DNA from 3 places in the Synechococcus sp. MVIR-18-1 genome. Region 2 is predicted to be linked to each of the others. Evidence: predicted binding sites of a transcription regulator. Region 2 holds the regulator's gene; each other region holds the start of a gene.

Region 1 (3,231 bases), 380 kb from region 2:
AATTGAGCGAGGGCGTAACTGCCAGCTAATAACCCAAGGGTGCGACCGTCGGCATTGAACGATGCCAACAGAAATGGCAGCAATGGAAAAACAATGCTTTCGCTCAGTCGGTCATTGAGCAGCGTGAGAAACGCACTTAATAACGTTGGAACGTGAGGACGGCGCACGTTCGATCGAGGCGGTTATTCACCTTCCCACAGATGCTCGCCACGCGATCAGTTTCTCTAGGGCTGTGGTGCCTACTCCATTGGATTGCATGGTTTGGGCTTTCTCCACGCCGTCCTCCAAGCTTTTGCTCAGTCCGCTTAACCAGAGGTAACAGCCTGTGTTCCAACGCAAAGACTGAGCCATGGGCCCTCGCCCTAGAAGTGCCTCTTTGGCGTGCGCAGCCCAGGCCTCCTCCGATTCCCAGCGGGGGTCATCTCCGAAGCAGCCATGGTCCCGGGGATGAACGATGTGTCGTTCGGGTTCCCCTGAGTTTTGGATCCGAGCCGTGATTCCGGCTCGACTGACAGGGAGGTCTGTTCCGCCTTCTAAGCCTTTTACGGTGATGACGTCCTTTTCTCCGGCTAGTTCCAGGGCTTGCCAGGCTCGGCTTTCCGTTGGCGGATGCACAAAGCCACTGACAAGGAGGTGGTGCCCTTGGTGTGCGGTCCAGAGCAGCTCGGCGCTTGCTAGTGGAGGGCGTTTCCCGAGATCATCCCGAGCGGGCAGCAGAGCCTCTCCGAGGGGGAAGTGTTCCGGTTGATAAATGAGGGCAAGACCATGCCGGTTGAATCCTGTTTGAACATCGTTGATGGAGAGTCCGTTCAGGTTGAGCCCGATGGAAGCGAACAGTTCTAAGGCTGTAATTCCAAATTTCACCGGCATTCGCTTCCCACCCTGCAAGACCACAGGTTGTCCCGACCCCACCAACAACAAGGTGGTTAAGGGGTAGATCGGTGCCGTGCGAGATCGACCGTCAAAGGGCATGCCAAAACAGATCGGCCGGCGTTGATCGGGTTCACTGAGAAGACAAGGCCCGAGACGTTTATAGGTGTCGAGCATTCCGGTGAGCTCCTGAGGCTCAGGCCGGCGAATGCGATGGGCGATCAAAAAGGCGCCAATTTGAACGTCTGACGCTCCTCCCGTGAGCATCAACTCCATGGCCTCATCGGCTTCGCTTCGGGTCAACCCTTTGCTGGTGTGCTCTCCACTGCCAATTTTGCGTAGCAATTGCTTGAAACAAGCACGCTTCTTGGCTTCTGGAGACATTTCCATTGATATCACCGGAACCGAAGGAGATCGTTCCGCAGAATTATCCCCTTCGGCGGTAGTCATTGATACCGGATCTTTTTATGTAACTCGAGGCTTAGCTCCTGCACAGGCCTGCATAGCTTCCATGGAGTGGGTGGGATGGATGCTGTCGCCCTTCGGCGTAATAGAGACGTTCAATGAGCAGGTTTGGAAATGTTTGACGAACAAGGGCTGAAGTCACTGACAAAGAGTCGCTCACTAGGATGCTATTAATACTTTTGAAGACTTGATTCAGGAATTGATTGAACCGATTCGCGAAAGAGGATAGAAACATGAGTACGACCTAACCATCAACTTTTCAATGATGCGCTCTTCCTCTCATTCGTTCTGTCGCCGATGCTTCTATTGGTTGTTCTGGGATTAAGGATTGGTAGCCAATGCATCAGTTTTGGGTCTTGATCTTGTAGATGATCCACTCACTGCTGAGTGGCTCCGTAAGGCTTGCTGATCTCTAGTAGTTCATTTATTCTTCTTTTTACATGACAACGACGGTTACTGCTTCGCTCATGGCAGCAAAAAAGGCTAAGGGGCTTTCTTTTGCTGATCTAGAAGCGGCCCTTGGGCTCGATGAAGTTTGGATTGCTTCCCTCTTTTATGGACAGGCCACCGCATCCCCTGAAGAAGCAGAGAAATTAGCAACTTTGTTGGCTCTAGATCCAGCCATTACCGCTGCCCTGCAAGAGTTTCCAACGAAAGGAAGTCTCGATCCCGTCATTCCTGTAGATCCATTGATCTATCGCTTCTATGAAATCATGCAGGTTTATGGAATGCCCATGAAAGATGTCATCCAGGAAAAGTTTGGCGATGGAATTATGAGTGCTATTGATTTTACTTTGGATGTGGATAAGGTTGAAGATCCAAAGGGTGATCGGGTGAAAATCACGATGTGCGGAAAATTCTTACCCTATAAGAAATGGTGAGTTTTTGATCTCATTTAAGTAAGAGCCCGGCACGATCGGGCTTTTTTATTGCCTTTAATATTGCTGCTGAAGCTGGCGTACGGCTTGTTCACGTCGCTCTTGATTGGTGAGTTCTGCGCTTAATGACTTCAATGCTCTTTTGCTATGAGTTGTGGCCATGCATCCCAGGGCTTTTAAGGCAGCCTCAGCGGCTGTATCAGATCCTTCTTCGACCAGATTGGCTAGTTTGTTGCTAATGAGAATGTCATCTCGTCGCTGCAGTAAACGTATGCAGGCGATGACAACAGGATCACGCCAATCTTGCAGAGCGGGTTCACATAACTGCAGCAATTCGATGGCTTGAAGTTGATGAGATTTGAAGCCAAGAAGATTGAGAGCGGCGAGGCGTTGTGCTTGGCCGGGCAGCTGCAAAATGGACTCGAATTGAGACAGCGTGAGTTCTGCACCCCAGCAACTCAGTGCGTTGAGCAATAAGGCATCAGGCTCATTGGACTGCTCCAATTGTTTGAGCAACCAATTCTTTGCTTCAGGTTGATGGCAGAGTCCGGCGGCATGGATTAATTCAGGACGAATTCCGTACTGTTGGATCAGGGTTTGGATGATTGGCCAGCCTGTTTCTGCCAACATTCCTAAACGCTCAGCCACCGCAAAACGGAGTTCATCAGAAAGGCTGGGAGAAAAATTCTCTCCCAGCCAGGTTGGATTCAAGGGAATCTTCCGTGCATTGGCTAGCCGATCCCACAGGGTGGCTTCATCAATGGCACTCATGGAGTTTGAAATTAGCGGGCACCAAGCTCAGCAGCCAGTTCACGTTCCAGTTTTTCATCATGCTCTGTGGGAAGCACATCGGAAATTTTGGTGCGGTGAGTGCTGTAAAAGAGCATGCCAATAAAGACCATACCTCCAACAACATTCCCGAGCGTGACTGGGAGGAAATTCCAGAAGATCACTTTGTAGAACGGAACGCCTGAACCGAGAATTGGTCCAGCTGTATGCAGGAATTGATTCACAACAA
Region 2 (3,231 bases):
TATGCACCTGAAGCTGACCTTCTGGAGCCACCAAATGCAGGGGTGGACGAACCTCTACAGAGGGAAGTCTTCGAAGCCCTGCTTGCTCAAGAGTCCTGTGGTCAACAGTCCGCGACTCACGAGAATGATGGGTAGGGCTGAGGCTGACGGTCATCACATTCGCCGATGTCCGGCAAATCCGGATGTGGATGAATCTAGCGGTGAAAGTGCAAGACACAAGTGCTTTGACACCATCCATGGTGTGCCGAGCCAACTGGCAGGCTCAAAGAACCTCCACACCCTGGGCTCATGACCGACACCTCTCGCAATGACGGACGTCAGCCGGGCGAGCTTCGCCCCTTTTCGATCAGCTGGGATCCCATGGGATTTGCCCTGAGTTCAGTGATCATCCACAGCGGACGCACCGCTGTTCTTTGCAGCGTTTGCCATCAAGAAGGTGTGCCTCGCTGGCGCAAAGATCAAGGCCAGGGGTGGCTCAGCGCCGAATACCGACTTCTGCCTGGATCCACTCCAGAGCGACAAAACAGAGAACTGCTCAAATTGAGCGGACGCACCCAGGAGATTCAGCGCCTGATTGGCCGCAGCCTGCGCGCAGCGATCAACATGGAAGCTCTCGGCGAGAACACGTTGAGAATCGATTGCGATGTGATTCAGGCGGATGCAGGCACCCGCACCGCTGCGATCAGCGGATCTTGGGTCGCGCTTCAACGCGCCTGTGAGCGACTGGTTCAACAAGGAATTCTCAACACCAACCCCGTCCAATCCCAAGTGGCCGCCGTCTCCGTTGGGGTGATTCACAAACGCCCCCTTCTCGATCTCGACTACAGCGAAGACAGCCAAGCCGATGTGGATCTCAACGTTGTGATGAACGGAGCAGGGCATTTGCTGGAACTGCAGGGCACTGCCGAAGGAGCTCCTTTTAGCCGTCAGCAGCTCAATGACCTACTAGACCTCGCCGAGCCTGGCCTCAAGCAGATCATGCACGATCAGAATTTAGCTCTCTCCAGTAGGTGAAAATGCCGAGTTTCGTGTTCCTTGCTACATGAACAGGAGGGGCTGATCCATAGCATCCCGACATACGAGTAGGGACCATGGCTGAGGTCAGCCGCGGCTTCAGCCGCTACGCACCACCAACAATGCGCCCGGCGGGCTCGAGCTTCGGAAGTCCCGCGGTTCCTTCCAGCCGCACGCTTCAAGATGTCATTCGGGGACTCGATGGTGCCAACTCGGAAATGGTGGAACGTGGGAAAACCATCTTTTTCCCCGGTGACCCTGCAGAAAAGGTGTACCTGATTCGTCGCGGAGCCGTCCGCCTCTCCAGGGTTTATGAATCTGGCGAAGAAATCACGGTTGCCCTCTTACGAGAAAACAGTTTGTTTGGCGTTCTGTCGTTACTGACAGGTCACCGCTCCGATCGTTTTTATCACTCGATCGCTTTCACAAGAGTGGAAATGGTCACGGCTCCAGCCACATCTGTGAGGCAGGCCATCGAAGCTGACACCAGTGTGGGCTTGCTGTTACTGCAGGGTCTATCCAGCAGGATTCTCCAGACCGAAACGATGATCGAAACCCTCACCCATCGAGACATGTCATCTCGGCTGGTGAGTTTTCTGTTGGTGCTCTGTCGAGATTTTGGAGTTCCTGGTCAACGGGGCATCACCATTGACCTACGCCTCTCACACCAAGCCATCGCCGAAGCCATCGGTTCCACGCGCGTTACCATCACGCGTCTCCTGGGTGATCTCAAGTCATCGAGCCTGGTGGATATCGATCGCAAAAAGATCACTGTTCTCGATCCAATCGCTCTCGCTAAACGGTTCAGCTGACCATGCAGGTGAAGATGGAACTCCCGTCCGAACTCTGATCCTTCGTTCACCGTGACCGGCTGGTTCCTACTTCTTGCTCTGCTAGTCCTTGGAGGCGTGCTCTCAACCCTGGGAGACCGCCTTGGTTCTCGTGTGGGGAAAGCTCGGCTGAGCTTGCTTGGACTGCGTCCCAAGCGCACGGCCGTGGTGATCACGGTTTTAACGGGCAGCCTGATTAGTGCGCTTTCACTTGGACTCTTGCTGTTAGTGAGTCGGCAGCTCAGGGTGGGCCTGTTTGAACTCAATGCTCTCGAAGCCAAATTGCGGAGCAGTCGCGCCGACCTCAAGACAAGCAAAAGCGCTCAGAGGCAAGCCGGCAAGGAGCTCACAACGGCACAACAACGAGCGGCAGAACTGCGTCGCACCCTGAAGCCCCTCCAGGAACAAACCCGATCCTTGGAAGCCGAGCGGCAACGATTGAGCCAAGACGTGAATGCGAAAGATGTGGAGATCCAACGCACCGAGCAGGAACTCTCGGCCGTGCGCACGCAAATTCGCAGTGGAGAGAAAGAACTCAATCAACTAGAGGACACGCTCTTGGCGCTGCGGCGCGGAAACGTCGCCATTAGCAGCGGTCAGCCACTTGCCACCGTGACCCTGAAGCTCGAACGTCCCGATCAAGCAAAAACGGTCATCGATCAGTTATTGCGTGACGCCAATCTTCAGGCCTATCAACAAGTGCTCCCTGGCCAACCAGCGGAAAGGCAAATTTTGCTGGTTCCGCGGCCTGACATCCAGCGCTTGGAGCAAACGATTCGCAAACCTGGCACCTGGGTTGTGAATATCCGTTCAGCCGCCAATGTGCTGCTCGGAGAAACCGTTGTGTACGCCTTCCCTGAAGTGCTTCCCAATGTCACCGTGACAAGGGAGGGAGAGGTCTTGGCCCGCACCACCCTGGCGAGCAATGAACGCAACCCTGAAGCCGTTCGCAACCGACTAAATCTTCTCCTTGCCTCCACATTGGCCGAGGTGCAACGACGCGGTTCGCTCAGCAAGGGGTTGCAGTTTGATGGCAATGAAATCAATGCGCTTGGCCAAGAACTGATCGATCGCAACGGAGGACTCGCAGCGCTCGAAGCAGTCGCTTTACGACGCAGCGAAACGGCAGATCCGATCGCCATCCAGTTGCGCCTTAGCCAATGACACGCGTCATAGCGCTAGATCCCGGCCGAAGTAAATGTGGGCTGCTGTTAGCAGACATCGCCACGAACACCGTGCTTCAAGGCATGGTGATACCCAGCGCTGAGGTGCTTGATCAGCTTCGATCCTGGATGGTGGATGCTCAGGGGGAGGACGATCAGATTGCTGAGCTGGTCATCGGTGACGGCACCAGCAGCACGATCTGGCAACACCAACTTCCCGCAAG
Region 3 (3,231 bases), 380 kb from region 2:
GGTCCAATGGATCTTCAGCTCTTCGGGTAATTCGAGATCTGCATCGAGTTGTTTGGCAACGGCAAGGGCTTGGTCCTTGGTGTTGGTGAGACCAAAGCTGCAGTAGGTGTTTCCCGTGCAGGAGACCGTGCCAGCGCCAATGACACCTGGTTCAAGAGGGAAGCGTTGCAACAAGGGATCTGCTTTGAAGCGATCCAGATTGGCTGTTGAAAGGCCCACGATGATCACGTTTTGGTCCTCTGTTAGGCGAATTTCACCAGTCCCGTAATCAAGACTTGCTGTGGCTAAGTCGTGCAGATCGGTGGCCGTGAGTCGTCCAACGCTGACATGCAGTCCTGCGAAAAACTCATCTGCATTTTTTTGTGGGTGGATTCCGTAGTGAGAACGAGGAGTGTCGTTAAAAACTGAGCCTGGATCCTCTGTGAGAGGACCAAAGAGGCCTTCCACTTCACTTCTGAACGCGTCGATGCCGAGCTGGTCGAGATACATGCGGAAGCGCCCTTTCGGTCGCTTGTCCCGCTCGCCGTTGTCACGCCAGAGGCGAATGACGCAATCGGTCATTTTGCAAATCTCCTCCTGTTTCACCCAAGCATTAAGGGGAATGGCATACGCATTCATTTGTGATGAGAGAATCCCTCCGATCCATACGCCGAAACCCAAAACACCATCTCGTTCAACAGGGTGAAAGACGATGTCGTTGTGGAGTAGAAAGTTATCTTTTGCCCCAGCTACAGCTGTATTCCATTTGCGCGGAAGGTTCGAAAACTCTGGATTACCTTCGCAGTGGTTGGTGAGAAAGTTTTGAAGCTCGGTGGTGAATGGCCGTGTATCGATAATTTCATTTGGATCAATGCCTGCAAGTGGGTTTCCAGTTACATTCCTTGGGTTGTCAAAGCCTGATTGGATTGAGCTCAGTCCAACGTCCTTCAGTCGCTTGAGAATATCTGGTAAATCATTTAGCAGGACGCCACGCAGCTGTAGGTTTTGGCGTGTTGTGATGTCGCAGCTTCCATTCTCGCCGTAACGCTCCACGATTGAAGCCACAACCCGAAGCTGTCGATGATTAATGACGCCATTGGGGACTCGCAAGCGAAGCATGAACTTGCCCGGTGTCTTGGGACGCCAAAACATTCCATACCATTTCAGACGAAGCTGAAGATCGGTTTCATCGACCTCTTCCCAACCAATTCTTGCAAACTCTTCAATCTCATTGCCAACGAGTAACCCATCCTTTGCTGCTTTGTTCTGCTCAATTTTATTGAGCTTCTTGTTTTCTAAGAATGGTCTTGTGGGGACTTGAATGCTCATAGTGCTGATGCCCTGGTACAGGAATTCGTCAGTTAGCGAGATTTCCAGCACATCAGAAGTGTTCGTGCTGAGAAAAGGTTTATAGCGATCTGTGGCGTGATCTTTCGGTATCGGTTGGAACCAAATCAGCGTCTATGGACTCGCATTTATGTTTGATTTGCTACAAAGAAGTTCTGCAGTTTCTGGCTCGATTAACCCCTCCTTAACGGCAGAGAATTGAATCAGTATTGGCGGCCTATTTCTCCGATCCAGCGAACGGCTCCATGGCGGATCATCGACCAAACCCTTGCCATGGCCGCTAAATCGCGATCAAAATCATTTTTAAATTGCTGTGGTGCTCGGTTCCTGCGAGCAGTTGACTGCATGGGAGCGCGAGAATGCCTTCTGCGGTAGTTAGTCATGCATGCATGAATGAAAACCACCTGACTAGATCAGTTCCAGGGGCATCAGATCCGTGGCCGTTGTTACGGAAACGTGGCGAATTGAGTGGTGGAACTGCTCTTCGTCTTGTGATCCATGGACGCTCAGGTGGAGTTGTACCGCCATGCTTGCTCCAAATTGTGGATGCGGTCGCTGCGAGTAGAGCGGCTCCAGTTGAATTGGAAGTGCTGACTGCAGAGCATCCCTCGCCCGTGCAGTGCGACAGCCAGTGGCTTGTTCCTTTGCTTCTGCTGCCTGGTAGTCATGCGCGCAGTGACGTTCCGCTGATTCGTGATCGTTTGAAGGCTGAGGGCGTTGTTGTGAAGTCGCTTCCTTTTCTTGGTGCCTGGAATTGTTGGTGGGTTCTGATGGCGCGTTGGATTGAGGATGTTGCCGCTAAAAACGCTTCTCTGGCGCTGGTTCATCATCCATTGAGGCCAGGGCTGTCTGATCGTTTCCTAGCTTCAATTCAGCATCGCTTTGACTTGCCTGTGGTGCCCTTTGATGCTTGGGACCAGTTTGCTAGTGACCATCCCAATGTGGTTCCATTACCTCTCTCCTTGGCTCCCAATCGGATGTCTGAGGCGTTGCGTCAGGCTGGTGGTCTGCCATCCCTCCTTGAAGATCCCCAGCTTCGGCAGGGACTGATTCATTGTCTTGCCCTATTGCCGTGACTGACTCGACCATGACGGGCACTGTGTACCTCGTTGGAGCTGGACCAGGCGATCCCGATCTCCTCACCGTTAAGGCGCATCGCCTACTGCAGTGTTGCGATGCCCTCGTCTACGACTCCCTGGTTCCCAGTGAGGTCCTCAATCTCGTTCCAGACTCCTGTGAACGTCACTTTGTCGGCAAACGCCGCGGTCACCATTCCGTGCCTCAGCCCAGTACGAATTCAGTTCTCGTTGCGTTGGGTCAGCGCCATCAAACGGTGGTTCGTTTGAAAGGTGGAGATCCCTTCCTGTTTGGCCGTGGTGGAGAGGAAGCAGCCCATCTGGTTTCCCATGGCATTGCTGTTGAGGTTGTGCCCGGCGTCACGGCCGGGATTGCGGTTCCCGCTTATTCCGGAATACCGGTGACGCACCGACGAGCAGGCTCGTCGGTCACCTTTGTGACCGGTCATGAGGAGATCGACAAGCGTCGTCCATCTGTGAATTGGCGTGCTCTTGCCACAGCGAGTGATGGCTTAGTGATTTATATGGGTTTGCATAATTTGCCGCGAATTGCCGAGGAATTGATGGCCGGTGGTCTTGATGGGGACACCCCTGTGGCTGTTGTTCAACAGGGCACAGTCGCTGGTCAGCGTTGCTTGAAAGCACCCTTACGTGAAGTGGCAGCCGCGACTCGGACTGAAAAATTTGCCTCTCCTTCGATTGTTGTTGTGGGAGACGTGGTCAACCATCAAGTGGAGGCTTGTGCACCTGAGCCCGCGGCGGTCACGATGCCGATTCCATTCTGACGGTTGTTGATTGATGTTCAGTGCGGTGATCAATCATCCCTGAT

What was found. Region 2 encodes NtcA, which controls nitrogen genes in cyanobacteria. Its sites were predicted from a motif close to GTANCNNNNGNTAC; they were not measured.
Region 1: the regulator NtcA is predicted to act here: its motif matches at 1,313-1,326, upstream of SynMVIR181_RS12970 (anthranilate phosphoribosyltransferase family protein).
Region 3: the regulator NtcA is predicted to act here: its motif matches at 1,416-1,429, upstream of SynMVIR181_RS12950 (ferredoxin--nitrite reductase).

The regions. Positions count from the first base shown of each region.
Region 1 covers NZ_CP047942.1:2,407,953-2,411,183, reverse strand. The annotation lists gene SynMVIR181_RS12975 (MFS transporter) at 1-167, opposite strand, end outside; gene SynMVIR181_RS12970 (anthranilate phosphoribosyltransferase family protein) at 187-1,260, opposite strand; gene cynS (cyanase) at 1,776-2,216, shown strand; gene SynMVIR181_RS12960 (HEAT repeat domain-containing protein) at 2,271-2,984, opposite strand; gene SynMVIR181_RS12955 (formate/nitrite transporter family protein) at 2,996-3,231, opposite strand, start outside.
Region 2 covers NZ_CP047942.1:332,106-335,336, reverse strand. The annotation lists gene SynMVIR181_RS01705 (cob(I)yrinic acid a,c-diamide adenosyltransferase) at 1-154, opposite strand, end outside; gene rph (ribonuclease PH) at 289-1,014, shown strand; gene ntcA (global nitrogen regulator NtcA) at 1,092-1,826, shown strand; gene SynMVIR181_RS01690 (DUF3084 domain-containing protein) at 1,878-3,008, shown strand; gene SynMVIR181_RS01685 (resolvase) at 3,005-3,231, shown strand, end outside.
Region 3 covers NZ_CP047942.1:2,403,558-2,406,788, reverse strand. The annotation lists gene SynMVIR181_RS12950 (ferredoxin--nitrite reductase) at 1-1,308, opposite strand, end outside; gene SynMVIR181_RS12945 (hypothetical protein) at 1,530-1,673, opposite strand; gene SynMVIR181_RS12940 (DNA mismatch repair protein MutS) at 1,716-2,402, shown strand; gene cobA (uroporphyrinogen-III C-methyltransferase) at 2,414-3,187, shown strand.